DNA from 3 places in the Enterococcus sp. DIV0800 genome. Region 2 is predicted to be linked to each of the others. Evidence: a T-box and tRNA genes for the amino acid it is inferred to sense, from the RefSeq annotation. Region 2 holds a T-box; the other regions hold tRNA genes.

Region 1 (4,207 bases), 130 kb from region 2:
AGCCTTAGTCGATTTAGGCGTATACCCGATTTATGCGGCACTAGCTTGGTTTGGGATGCCTAATGAGAGCTTGTATTTTGCAAAAAAAATTCAAACGGATGTTGATGGAATCGGCACGGGAATTTTGCGTTACGAAGAATTTGATGTGACCATTCGTACGGGGAAAATTAGTGACAGCTATCAACCAGCAGAGATCTATTTAAGTAATGGGACGTTAGTACTGGACGCGATTCACTCTATCGATGAAGCCGTCTTCCATGACCGTGATCATCAGCGAAAAATAAAATTAAGTGTGCAGCGGGTAGAAAATCCAATGGTTGAAGAAGCGGCGGCGTTTGCTGAAGTAATTTTGAACCCAACGGATCGAACATTAGGAACGAATTATGAAGAGTGGGTGGAATTGGCCCGCAATGTCAACCAAGTGTTGTATGATATGAGAAAAAGTGTAGGCATCGTTTTTGATGCCGACGAGAAATAGAGGAAATTATGGATAGTCAAACATTTGTGCCATTTTTACAAAAGAATTGGACAGAAGCTGGATTTCAACAGCCAGCATTGATCCAAAATAAAGTCTTTTCACCCATCACCGAAGGAAAAAATTTAGTCGGGATCGCCCCCACCGGAAGCGGCAAGACCCTAGCTTACTTATTGCCCTTACTTAACCAATTAGAAGTCGGTGTAGCTAGTCAAATCCTAGTCTTGACGTCATCACAGGAACTGGCGATGCAAGTCGTGGAAGTCGCCCGTAAATGGTTAGCGGGATCAGGCATGAAGGCGCAGCCTTTGATCGGCGGAGCCAATGTCAAACGCCAGCAAGAAGCCCTAAAGAAGAAACCGGAAGTGCTGATTGGTACGCCAGGACGAGTATTAGAATTAATCACCGCCAAAAAAATCAAGGCGGCCAATATCAAAACGCTGGTCTTTGATGAAGTGGATCAATTAATTCAAGGACAAAGCCTGCAACTGATCCAAAAGATCATGAAAGCCGCCGATAATCAGGCGCAACGCTTATATTTTTCTGCTACGGCGGATGTCGTGCTGGATGAATTGAAAAAACTTGAAACGGATTTAGAAGTGGTAGACGTTTCTAAAGAAGACAAGAGTCAAGGCGAAGTTCAACATTTCTATTTAGAAACGACGGATCGTAAGAAGGTGGATCAATTGCGTCGTTTATTGAATTTGCCGGAATTTTGGGGCATGATCTTTTTCAATCAGCTAAGCGATATGGGCAGTGGTGAAGAAAAATTAGCCTTTCATCAATTGCCAGTTGTTAGTCTAGCTTCAGATCAGTCAAAAATCGCTCGTAAAAACGCGATTGAACAATTTAAAAAACAGCAGGCACAAGGCTTATTGACCACCGATTTGGCAAGCCGCGGCTTAGACATCGAGTCACTGCCGTTTGTCATCAATGTAGACGTGCCATTAAGTGAAGAAAGCTATCTGCATCGAGCAGGGCGTGTGGGCCGAATGGGGCAATCCGGGGTCGTAATCACATTAGTTAGCCCGCAGGAGAAGGCGGACTTAACGAAGATCGCTAAAAAATTAGCGCTTCAGTTGGCACCGATTTATTTATTTGGCGGCGAGTTATTGACGGAAGAGCCAGTAAGACAAGCTGATCCAAAAAAGAAGAAACCAAAGAAAAGCAAAGGGAAAAGACGAAAATAAGTCTTTTCCTTTTTTTGATTTGATCAGCAATGAAAAATCTTAATTATAAAATAGACTTATTAAATCTTCGACGGCGCTTGCGAAAATAAGTTAAAATCGCTACAATAATAGAGATTCATATCAAGCCTGTTCTCGTAGCTCAGTAGGATAGAGCGATCGCCTCCTAAGCGATAGGTCGCTGGTTCGATTCCAGTCGGGAACATTATTAAATCTGCCAAAAACCACTGTTCATTAGGTTTTTGGTTTTTTTTTGGTCAACTTTAAAAAATGGTTTAGCAAAAGTTTACTTGTGGACAAGTGCTTGATCTAAATTTGACAACTGTATTCTTCGATTTAGCACATTATTACAAAAATAACATTAAAAAATGTTGAAAAAAACGAAATTGAGATTATAATTCGATTAATAATAAAAAAGATGTTGAAGAGAAGAGTAGCTTTTAAAGCTGTTACAGAGACCTCGGTTGGTGAAAAAGAGGGCAGTCAGAAAAAAGTGAAGATGAGCTCTGAGTTTTCTAAACGGTTTACGCTGTTTAGACGGAAGTACCCGTTAGCGTACCGAGTTTCAATTGGAACTGTCGAGGTGTTGCTCTGTAAAGACAACATAAATAAGGGTGGTAACGCGTATTCGTCGTCCCTTTGTCAATTTATTGGCAAAGGGCGGCTTTTTTTTGTTTCAAGAAAGAAGGAAGAGCATGGAAATCGATCAATTTATTAATGATTACGCAATAGAGCGCAAACAAACAAATTCACTGAAATGGGATGCTTTAGACGAGCGATATGGGGATTCAGAACTCTTGCCGTTGTGGGTAGCAGATACAGAATTTAAAACGCCTAAACCTGTGATAGCAGCTTTAGAAACGCGAATTCGTCACGGCATTTTTGGCTATTCGATTGTGCCAGATGATTACTTTGAAGCGTACGAAGGGTGGCAAAAACGTCATGAAAAAACACCATTTCAAGCAAATTGGTTGTCTTTTTCCACAGGTGTCGTGCAATCATTGTATGATTTGGTTGCTTGTTTTACGGAAGTTGGGGAGAGTATATTGATTCAGCCCCCGGTATATTATCCCTTCTTTAATGCCATTAAAGATCAGAAACGTAAGCTGGTGACTTCAGAGCTGATTCAAAAAGATAGTCATTATCAAATGGATCTAGTTGATTTTGAAAACAAACTACTAACAGAACAAGTAAAAGTATTTATTCTCTGCTCACCTCATAATCCAGTCGGGCGTGTGTGGAGTGAAGAAGAGCTTAGAAGGGTCTTAACGCTTTGTAATCAATATGGTGTTCTAGTCATTGCCGATGAAATTCATTCTGACTTGGTTTTTAAGCCCTTTACTTCGACAATCACGGTAGCCGAAGCAGCATCTTTAGAAAATTTGATTGTTTGTAATGCACCATCAAAAACGTTTAACCTAGCTTCTTTACTAACTTCTCACGTTTGGATTCCAAGTGTCGAGAAGCGAAAACAATATAGTGCTTGGTCACAAGCCCATCGGCAAACAGAAAATAGCTCATTAGGACAACTAGCAGCTAAAGCTGCTTATGAAACCGGGGATGATTGGCTTCAAGGGTTATTATCGGTAGTAGAATACAATTACACACTGGCTAAAAAAAAATTAACTAAAAATTTGCCACAAATTAGAATCAGTGAACTAGAAGGAACTTACTTGCTGTGGCTAGACTTGACAGCTCTGATTCCAGCAAGTGAGGTAAAAGAGTTCGTTCAAGACCAAGCTAGGCTGGCTGTCGATTATGGTGAATGGTTCTCGGCTACTGCGAAATCTTTCATACGATTAAATCTAGCCACCTCTCCTCTAAATATTCAAATTGCTTGTGATCGTCTGATTGCTGCCATGAAAGGAAGATAGATATGTGTAAATTAAAAATTTCAACTGATTTAGCTCAATTAGGAAACAAAGCCGACCAAACGACAGGGGCAATTAGTTCCCCGATTTATTTATCAACAACGTACTCTCATCCAAAACTGGGTCAAAGCACGGGATATGATTACACTCGGACGAAAAATCCGACTCGTGATATTTTAGAAACTGGGTTAGCCAGACTGGAAAATGGAGCTCGGGCAGTGGTTACTAGTTCTGGAATGAGCGCGATTCAGTTAGTTTTTCAATTATTTGAAAGTGGTAGTAAATTTTTGGTTTCCCGGGATCTTTATGGTGGAACATTTCGTTTTTTCAACGACCTAGAGGAAAAGGGGATTGCCAAATTTCGCTACTTTGATGATTTTGTTAGTTTAAAAACTCAGTACGATAGTGCAATTACGGCTGTTTTTTTAGAAACACCAACGAATCCATTGATGAATGAGATCGATATTAAGAAAGTGAGCCAACTCCTTAAAGATACGAAGACTCAATTAATTGTAGACAATACCTTTTTGACACCTTTAAGACAAAAGCCGTTGGATCTAGGTGCTGATGTAGTCATTCATTCGGGCACGAAATATTTAACTGGGCATAATGATGTACTGGCCGGTGTTGTAGTAGCAAAGGAACCGGATTTAGGCGAAAGGATTGCTTGGATA
Region 2 (4,207 bases):
GGAACAGTCAGCTTTCCCGCATTGATTTGTTCTTTCGCAGTTGCGATTGCTTTTTCAGCCGCTTTCGATAGTTGACCTTTGGTTAAATCAACCCCGCCTTCTTTTAAGCCAAATTCTAAATGCTTCCCACCAGGAAATTTGTTTTTATAAGCCGCATCTGCAATTTCGGTTACGGCCGCACCAACATTTTTCTTAGTGGAGGTCAATGTGAAGTTTCCTGTTTTTCCATCAGCCATTTGATAATCACCTTCGTCGGTTTGATCTCTATCTACACCAATCACCCAAACTTTTCGACTAGGATTATTCTCATTTTGTGCTTTCGCTTCTTGGAAGACCCCGGCACCGGTACTTCCAGCTGCTTGGTAAAGAATGTCTGCTCCCTCTTTATACATCGATGCAGCAATCGCCTTCCCTTTGTCTGGTGCATCATAAGAGGCTGCATATTGCACTTCGATTTTGATTTCTTTTCCTAACTGTTTTCCAGCAGCTTTTACCCCAGCTTCGAAACCACTTTGAAAACGTTGGATCACAGGGCCTTCCATTCCCCCAATAAAACCGACGTGATTTTGTTTCGTGCTGTAAGCAGCAGCTATTCCAGCAAGATAGGCGCTTTCTTGATCTTTGAATGTCGCTGAAACGACATTTTCTATCCCGGTAAGATCACCATCGATTAAAGCAAAATTTAATTTTGGATGCTGTTCCGCCGCTTCTTTGATTGCATCTGCTTGTAGATAACTTAAACTAATAACCGTCGTAAATCCATTTTCAACAGCTTGACTGATGTTTGTACTATTTTCTTGAGGATCATTTGTCTCTAAGTAGGTGAAATCCTTCTTTGCTGTTAACCCTTTGTCTTTCCCCCACTTTTCAAGACCTTCCCAGCCCGCTTGATTGAACGAACGATCATCGACACCGCCGAAGCCTAAAATCAACGCCAACTTGTGCGGATTTTCTGCAGCCTTTTTCTCCGCCTGACTTTGCCCACAACCTGCTAATAATCCGATTAAACCTAAACAACCCAATCCTAAAAATATTTTTTTCATGATATCGCTCCTTCGTATGTGTCTTGACACATCGTGCCGTAGAAAGTATACCATACTGGTTTTGAGAGTGCGGATTTATTAAAAAAAGACTCAGACAAGTTTTAACCTTATCTGAGTCTCATTTTTTACATTTTATTTGGTGCGTGAACGCCTAGTAGACGTAAATCTTCTTTCAAAATGACAGTGACCGCATGGACTAAAGCTAGACGCGCGTCCTTTTCTTCATCGTCAACCAACACTTTTGTATGAGCGTAGTATTTGTTGAAGGCTTGGGCTACTCTGATCGAATGCTTTGCGATTACAGATGGTTCATATTGATCTGCCGCCTGCATCACAATTTCTGGATAGCTTTGTAACAGCTTGATGATTTCCCAGCTATCGGCATCGTTTAAGGCATAGACTGCTTCTGGATCAACGGTGAAGGCAGCTTTCTCCAAAATTGACATCGCCCGAGCGTGAGTATATTGAACATACGGCCCCGTTTCCCCTTCAAAACGTACGACTTCTTCTAAATTAAAGTCAAAATTATTCAGGCGATCATTCTTCAGGTCATGGAAGATTACCGCGCCAACACCGACTTGATGCGCCACTTCTTCTTTATTCGGTAAATCAGGATTTTTTTCTTCGATTTGTTTGAAAGCTAAGTCTTTCGCTTCATTTAATACTTCTTCTAATAAAACGATCTTCCCTTTACGCGTCGATAATTTTTTTCCATCCTTCGTGATCAAACCAAAAGGAACATGCACCATTTCATCTGACCAATCAAAGTCCATTTCCTTCAAGACAGCCTTTAATTGTTTAAAGTGTCCACTTTGTTCATTCCCAACAACGTAAAGTGACTTAACAAAGTTGTACTCACGTTTCCGGAAAAGTGCTGCGGATAAGTCTCGGGTAATATATAAAGTAGCGCCATCCGATTTTTTAATCAAGGCTGGATTCAAGTCGTATTTATCAAGGTTAACGATCTCCGCACCCTCACTGGTTTGCAACAAATGTTTTTCTTCCAACATTGTTACCACTTCATCCATCTTGTCGTTGTAAAAGGCTTCGCCGTTATAAGAATCAAATTCAACTTCTAGCATACTGTAAATTTTGTTGAATTCTTTTAATGATTCGCTGCGGAACCATTTCCATAATTCTAGTGCTTCCTCGTCATCTTCTTCTAGCTTCTTGAACCAAGCCCGCGCTTCGTCATTTAATTCAGGCTCTTCTTCGGCTTTTTCATGGAATTCCACGTAAAGACGTAACAATTCATTGATTGGCTCCGCTTTGACTTTTTCTTCTGAACCCCATTTTTTGTACGCCACGATCAATTTCCCGAATTGAGTGCCCCAATCGCCTAAGTGATTGATCTTGATTGGCTGATAGCCGATCTTACTTAAAATCAGGCTGATGGAATTACCGATGACTGTTGAACGCAAATGTCCCATTGAGATCGGCTTCGCGATGTTTGGTGAAGACATATCAATCGTTACGTTACCTTCATTACCAATATTGCTATTACCAAACTGACTCGCTTCTTTCGCTATTTGCTTCAAGACCATACTAGAAATAACTTCTTTTTTCATAAAGAAATTCAAATACGGACCTACAACCTCGATTTTTTCAAAAGCATCAGGATTGATTTTTTCTGCTAACTCCGCCGCGATTTGTTGCGGTGCTTTGCGAAAAACTTTCGCCAACGCGAAGGTAGGAAAAGCCACGTCACCATGATCCACAGATTTCGGTTTTTCTAGTAAACGCTCCACTTCCGGCAACGTTAAATTTTCTTTGACCACTTCAAAAACTGCTTGTGCCACGATTTCTTGATTATTCATCCAAATTCCTCCTATTTCATTTCGATTATCTCCCACTGCAAGAAAAAGCAGAACTGACCGCTAACTCGTCTCCATGGTACCATTTTTCTAAAATGCAGAAAAATGATTCCATCCTCCTACGCATACGCTTTTTCTAACCCGCTAAAGCGGGAAGAAAAACTCGCAAAAAAAGTCTCTGATGTTTAAAAACATCAGAGACGAGATTTCCCGCGGTACCACTCTTTTTGTCGTAAAAAACGACCCACTCAGGCTATAACGGTAGCTGCCGTTTCACCTCAAAAGTGCGCCATCTACTTTTGTTTATTCGGCTCCCACCTGCCCGAACTCGCTAAAAAACAGACCATAGATTTCTCTTTATCATTGATGAAATAAATATTCTGGCACCATACTACCAGAAAATTCTTCATCTGACTAGTCCAAGCAGCAATTTTTATACTTTTGGAATAAAGAGATCACCTAGCGTTGCGGCCATCATGGCTTTAATCGTATGCATCCGGTTCTCCGCCTGCTGGAATTGCAATGCTTGTTTTCCGCGAAAGACTTCATCGGTTACTTCCATTTCAGCTAAGCCATATTTTTCTTTGATTTCCTCGCCTACCTCGGTTGCTAAGTCGTGAAAGGCTGGCAAGCAATGTAAAAAGATCGTGTCCGCATTTTTTGTTTTTGCCATCAGCGCTTGGTTGACTTGATAAGGAAGCAACAAATCAATTCTTTCCTTAAAGGCGGCTTCTTCTCCCATTGACACCCATACGTCCGTATAAATAATATCCGCTCCGGCGACACCTTGGTCAATATCCGCTGTCACTAAAATTTTAGCTTGTGACTGCTTTGCGTATTTATTTGCTAAGTCAATCAACGATTCCTCTGGAAAAAGTTTTTCTGGCGTGACAATCGAAATATTGACGCCTAGAATCGCGCTTGTAATCAGTAAAGAATTGGCTACATTGTTGCGGCCATCGCCGACATACGCTAACGTTAATCCTTCGAGTTTGCCAAAATGTTCTTTGATGGTTAAGAAATCCGCCAACATTTGAGTAGGATGCCATTCATCCGTTAATCCATTCCAGACCGGCACACCAGAAAATTCGGCTAATGCTTCGACGGCTTTTTGCGAGAAGCCACGATACTCGATCCCATCAAACATACTACCTAAAACTTTCGCCGTGTCTTCTACGGATTCTTTTTTACCTAGCTGAATATCATTCTTTCCTAAATATTCTGGATGAGCCCCTAGGTCGATCGCCGCAGTTGTAAACGCCGCTCGTGTTCGGGTCGATGTTTTTTCAAATAGCAAGGCGATGTTCTTGCCTGCTAAATAGCGATGAGAAATATTTTTTTGCTTTAATT
Region 3 (4,207 bases), 280 kb from region 2:
CAACTAGAAGGTTTTATTGCAGGGCAAGGACCTATTCATCCGAAACTGATGTTAGTGGGGGAAGCACCTGGTCGAAAAGAAGTCGAGAACCACATCCCCTTTTCTGGTGCCGCCGGCAAAGAACTGATTCAAGCGATGGAATCGATTGGCCTCACCCGAGAAAATACTTATATTACGAGTGCCGTCAGAAGTCGTCCCTATAAAGTGTTGGAGCGTTTGAATAAACGAACGCAGAAAAATGAACGTGTTTATCCGAATCGAACGCCAAACAAAAAAGAAATTTTAGCTCATGCACCGCTTTTAGATTACGAATTGTCACAGGTCCAACCGACGATTGTTGCCACGCTAGGCAACATCGGTTTACAACGGCTGCTAGGACCAAAATGGCAGATCAGCGAAAGTCATGGGACCGTTTATCACGGACCAGTGTTAGAGCTAACCAAAGCACAAGATCGTTATCAATTATCCGAAAAAGAATACACCGTCGTTCCCCTGTTTCATCCAGCAGCGATTTTTTATAATCGTTCGTTAAGTGAAAAGATCGCGGAAGACTGGCTCACCCTAGGAAACTTATTAAAGAAAGAGGTCGAATAAATGCGCAATGAAATGATGTACCGCCCGATTATTAATGAAGATATTTTGCATTACTTGCGAACGGAGCAAAAGCAACTGACTGGAAAATTAGGAGCGTTGGAAGAATTGGCTCATGAAAATGGCGTGCCGGTGATTCCCCACGAAACCGTCGTCTTCCTACAATTCCTATTGAAACAAAAACAACCGAAAAATGTCTTGGAAATCGGGACTGCCATCGGCTTTTCAGCTAGTTTAATGGCTGAATCCATCGGTAAAGAAGCTAAAATCACGACGATTGATCGGTTCCCAGTGATGATCGAAAAAGCCAAAGCGAACTTTGAAAAACTAGGCTTGACTGAGCAAGTCACTTTACTTGAGGGAGACGCTGCTGATTTACTGAGCACACTGGAAGGTCCTTATGATTTTATTTTTATGGACAGTGCCAAATCTAAATACATCGCCTTCTTACCAGAATGCTTACGCTTGCTAGCCGATAACGGTGTGCTGATGGTAGATGATATTTTCCAAGCCGGTACCGTGTTGAAAGACATCGAAGAAATCCCACGAAAAAATCGGGCGATTCATCGTCATTTGAATGAATTCTTAGAAAAAGTTACAAAATCTCCCGAGCTAACCTCCACCTTATTGCCATTGGGTGACGGTGTTGCCTTAATTTCGAAAAACAACTAATAGATACGGCGGAAATTTGAAACTTTTTTGAATTTCCGTCTTTTTACTTGTACCTGAAAAAATTCGGCGTACACTAAGGACTGAAATGGAGGAATTTCCTATGAAAAAGAAAATAGGAATCATCATATCAATCATCATAGTGTGTTTTGTCGGAATTGTTCTATTTAAAACGAAAGATTCCGCTCATGCCTCGAAAAAAATTGAAACACCCTTGGCTATCCCTGCACCAGTCATCATGGTACCTGGGACAAATGGCGATGTCGATCGCTTTGATAGTCTTGTGAATTCTCTAAAAGAAACAGAAAAAAATGTTGATGAAATAAAAATCACGGTTAACAAAGATGATTCCATTACTTCATCTGGACAATTTACGAAAGAGACGAAACGGCCAATCATCGCGATTGCTTTCGAAGACGGCTCTGACCCTTCTTTGCCTAAACAAGCACGGTGGTTCCAAAAGGCCTTGGAGTATGCTGAGAAACATTATACTTTCAATACCTATGACTACTTAGGTTATTCTAACGGCGGATTGATTATTACCGGCTACTTGGAAAATGAGCAAAAGAGTAATGATCCTGCACTTTATCATTTGATTACATTAGGGACTCCGTACAACGATACCTCATGGGACTACAACGAAAACAGCTCGACCTTTACCAAACCAAAGGCTGAGAGCGACTTGTTGAAGTATTACTTGAAAAATAAGCAGAATATCCCTAAAAACATAACGGTCTATAATATTGCCGGTAACGTAGATAACCAAAACACGGACACTACCGTTCCTTTGACTAGCGTCTTAGCTGGCCGCCTGATTTATGGCGATAGTGAAAAATATAAAGAAATCATCGTCAACGAGCAAGCCGATCACGGTTCACTAATCGAAAATCCGAAAACGTTGAAGCTGATCAAAGAATATCTATTTGAATCAGTAAAATAACTGATTAGGATTGACAAGCGTGTGTAGTTTTTCTATAATAGCAATTGTTGCAAAACTACTGTCACAGTAGCTCAGCCGGATAGAGCATCCGCCTTCTAAGCGGACGGTCGGGGGTTCGAATCCCTCCTGTGATATTTTTAAACCGTTAGGAATTTATTTTCCTAACGGTTTTTTTGTTGAATAATTTAGTTTATGCAGCCAGCTAAAAGGTAACTGTGTAAAACGTCTCCCCTCTTAGATAGAAAAAAAGTGTCCAGATGGTCCCTTCTGAACACCTGCGTTTTTATTCTTTCACGGCTTTTGGTGCTACTAGCAACCAACACATCGCTAATCCTAAAACAATAAATAGTCCTGCGCCTACGATATTTCCCTTCGTCAACATCGCAAAAGCGATTGTTCCAAAAAGACTTGCCACAGTTAAAACAATACCGGATTTTTGGATCGTTGTCAGATTGGCAAAAGTATTTCTAAAACCGATCGTCAATAATAAAGCGCCAACAAAAGAAGCAATCCCAAAAAGAATATGTCCCAGCAAAATAAGATTTTCCATGTCTCCACCTCCCTCAGAGCCACTATACTAGAAAGGTGGAAAGAAGACGAAAATTGTGCTTGTGAGAAAAAAGCGAAACACTTCATGAATAATTTCGATAGGACCACTTTTCTTATTCAATTTGATAGCGTAAAATCGTCTGACGTTTTTCAGGTGCTGTTTTGCGAGCATCATTGAGATAAATTTCTCGATGAGAGTAACTTTTTCGCTTTAATCCATTGGCTTCAGCGAATTGATCCAACTTTTGAAACGTTGCCGGTTCATCATCGAAGGAACCACGATGCAATACTTGCAGGCATTTGCCATCTTCGATCGTCTCAAAAGAAAGTTCATTTAATAAGTCATTGGGTTCTTTCTTTGCCACTGCAGCGACTGCGACCTCAAACATTCTTGGGTGATCCAGTTTGGCTGCCGTAACATGATCCGATATTCAAAACTATCCTTATCAGTAATATCTTCCACATTTTTGGTGGACCAGATTCCCTCTAAAGGAAAGATCGCAAACTCAGCGTATTCAAAATCCTTTTGTTGCTCTGGATGGAGCTGATAAAATTTTTTGAAGCTCATCTTGATTTTCCAAGCAGTTGGATATAACACTCCAACCCGCTCTGAAAAAGCTTGCTTATTGGGGTCGCCTACTCCTTTGATCGTAATAAATTTTTGCGGCGGGACTGTGACTACTTGCGGTATTTTTTTTACACCGTATAAAAACTTCTCCTCTTTTTTCCAATCGTATTTCATGGATGTACCTCACCTTCACTTTTTTTCTATTATAGCAAGGATATTCTAGCTGCGCAGTTCATGCTGAATCAGATATGTCTTTAGTTGTAATTGAATTGCTCCTAGTCTGAAACTTTGGTAAATTGATAAGAGAAGACTCGTGATTCGAAATTATCATATAAGGAGAAGACCTATGAAACTAATTGTCTTACCGCAAGCATTGTCCGTTTACCAAGTCGCGGCGTTAACTGAGCTGGACTTGTCTCAGCAGCCGTTGTTTATTGGTGTGACTGACGAAGAAATCTCTGTTGTTTCGGCTACAGATAAAGTTCCCGCTGACACTATTGAGCGGGAAGACGATTGGAAAGCCTTTAAAATCGAAAGTGTTCTAGATTTTAGTTTAGTTGGAATTCTAGCAAAGATCGCCCAGCTGTTAGCAGATGCCGACATTAGTATTTTTGCCGTCTCTACTTACAATACCGACTATATTTTAGTCAAAACAGAAAAACAGGCGGCTGCCAGCTCCATCCTCACTGCAAACGGGTATATGGTCGTATAAAAAAAGAAATCATTCTTCTAATCAGAGGAATGATTTCTTATTTTGTTTGTTGCCGAAATTGATGGATGCTTGCTGGAACCAATAGCGCGTAAAAAGTCATCAGGACCGCTAGCAAGAATAGACTTACTTTTAAAACACCCATGATCTGCGCATTCACTAAGATGCCAATATAAGGTAG

What was found. The T-box of region 2 lies ahead of argS (arginine--tRNA ligase). A T-box ahead of a tRNA ligase gene usually reads a tRNA of that ligase, here a tRNA-Arg.
Region 1: it encodes a tRNA-Arg, which carries the amino acid that the T-box ahead of argS (arginine--tRNA ligase) is inferred to sense. The anticodon was not compared.
Region 3: it encodes a tRNA-Arg, which carries the amino acid that the T-box ahead of argS (arginine--tRNA ligase) is inferred to sense. The anticodon was not compared.

What each region holds. Positions count from the first base shown of each region.
Region 1 is NZ_CP187898.1:1,741,154-1,745,360, reverse strand. Features, by position in the region: gene IGI54_RS08505 (Gfo/Idh/MocA family protein) at 1-478, shown strand, start outside; gene IGI54_RS08500 (DEAD/DEAH box helicase) at 487-1,665, shown strand; tRNA gene IGI54_RS08495 (tRNA-Arg) at 1,794-1,867, shown strand; T-box leader at 2,075-2,304, shown strand; gene IGI54_RS08490 (MalY/PatB family protein) at 2,358-3,536, shown strand; gene IGI54_RS08485 (PLP-dependent transferase) at 3,539-4,207, shown strand, end outside.
Region 2 is NZ_CP187898.1:1,615,044-1,619,250, forward strand. Features, by position in the region: gene IGI54_RS07885 (BMP family lipoprotein) at 1-1,043, opposite strand, end outside; gene argS (arginine--tRNA ligase) at 1,169-2,860, opposite strand; T-box leader at 3,051-3,230, opposite strand; gene argF (ornithine carbamoyltransferase) at 3,291-4,207, opposite strand, start outside.
Region 3 is NZ_CP187898.1:1,897,433-1,901,639, forward strand. Features, by position in the region: gene IGI54_RS09250 (uracil-DNA glycosylase) at 1-594, shown strand, start outside; gene IGI54_RS09255 (O-methyltransferase) at 595-1,263, shown strand; gene IGI54_RS09260 (alpha/beta hydrolase) at 1,364-2,200, shown strand; tRNA gene IGI54_RS09265 (tRNA-Arg) at 2,261-2,334, shown strand; gene IGI54_RS09270 (Na+-transporting malonate decarboxylase, carboxybiotin decarboxylase subunit, madB) at 2,484-2,750, opposite strand; partial or broken gene IGI54_RS09275 (GyrI-like domain-containing protein) at 2,863-3,491, opposite strand; gene IGI54_RS09280 (ACT domain-containing protein) at 3,664-4,029, shown strand; gene IGI54_RS09285 (signal peptidase I) at 4,067-4,207, opposite strand, start outside.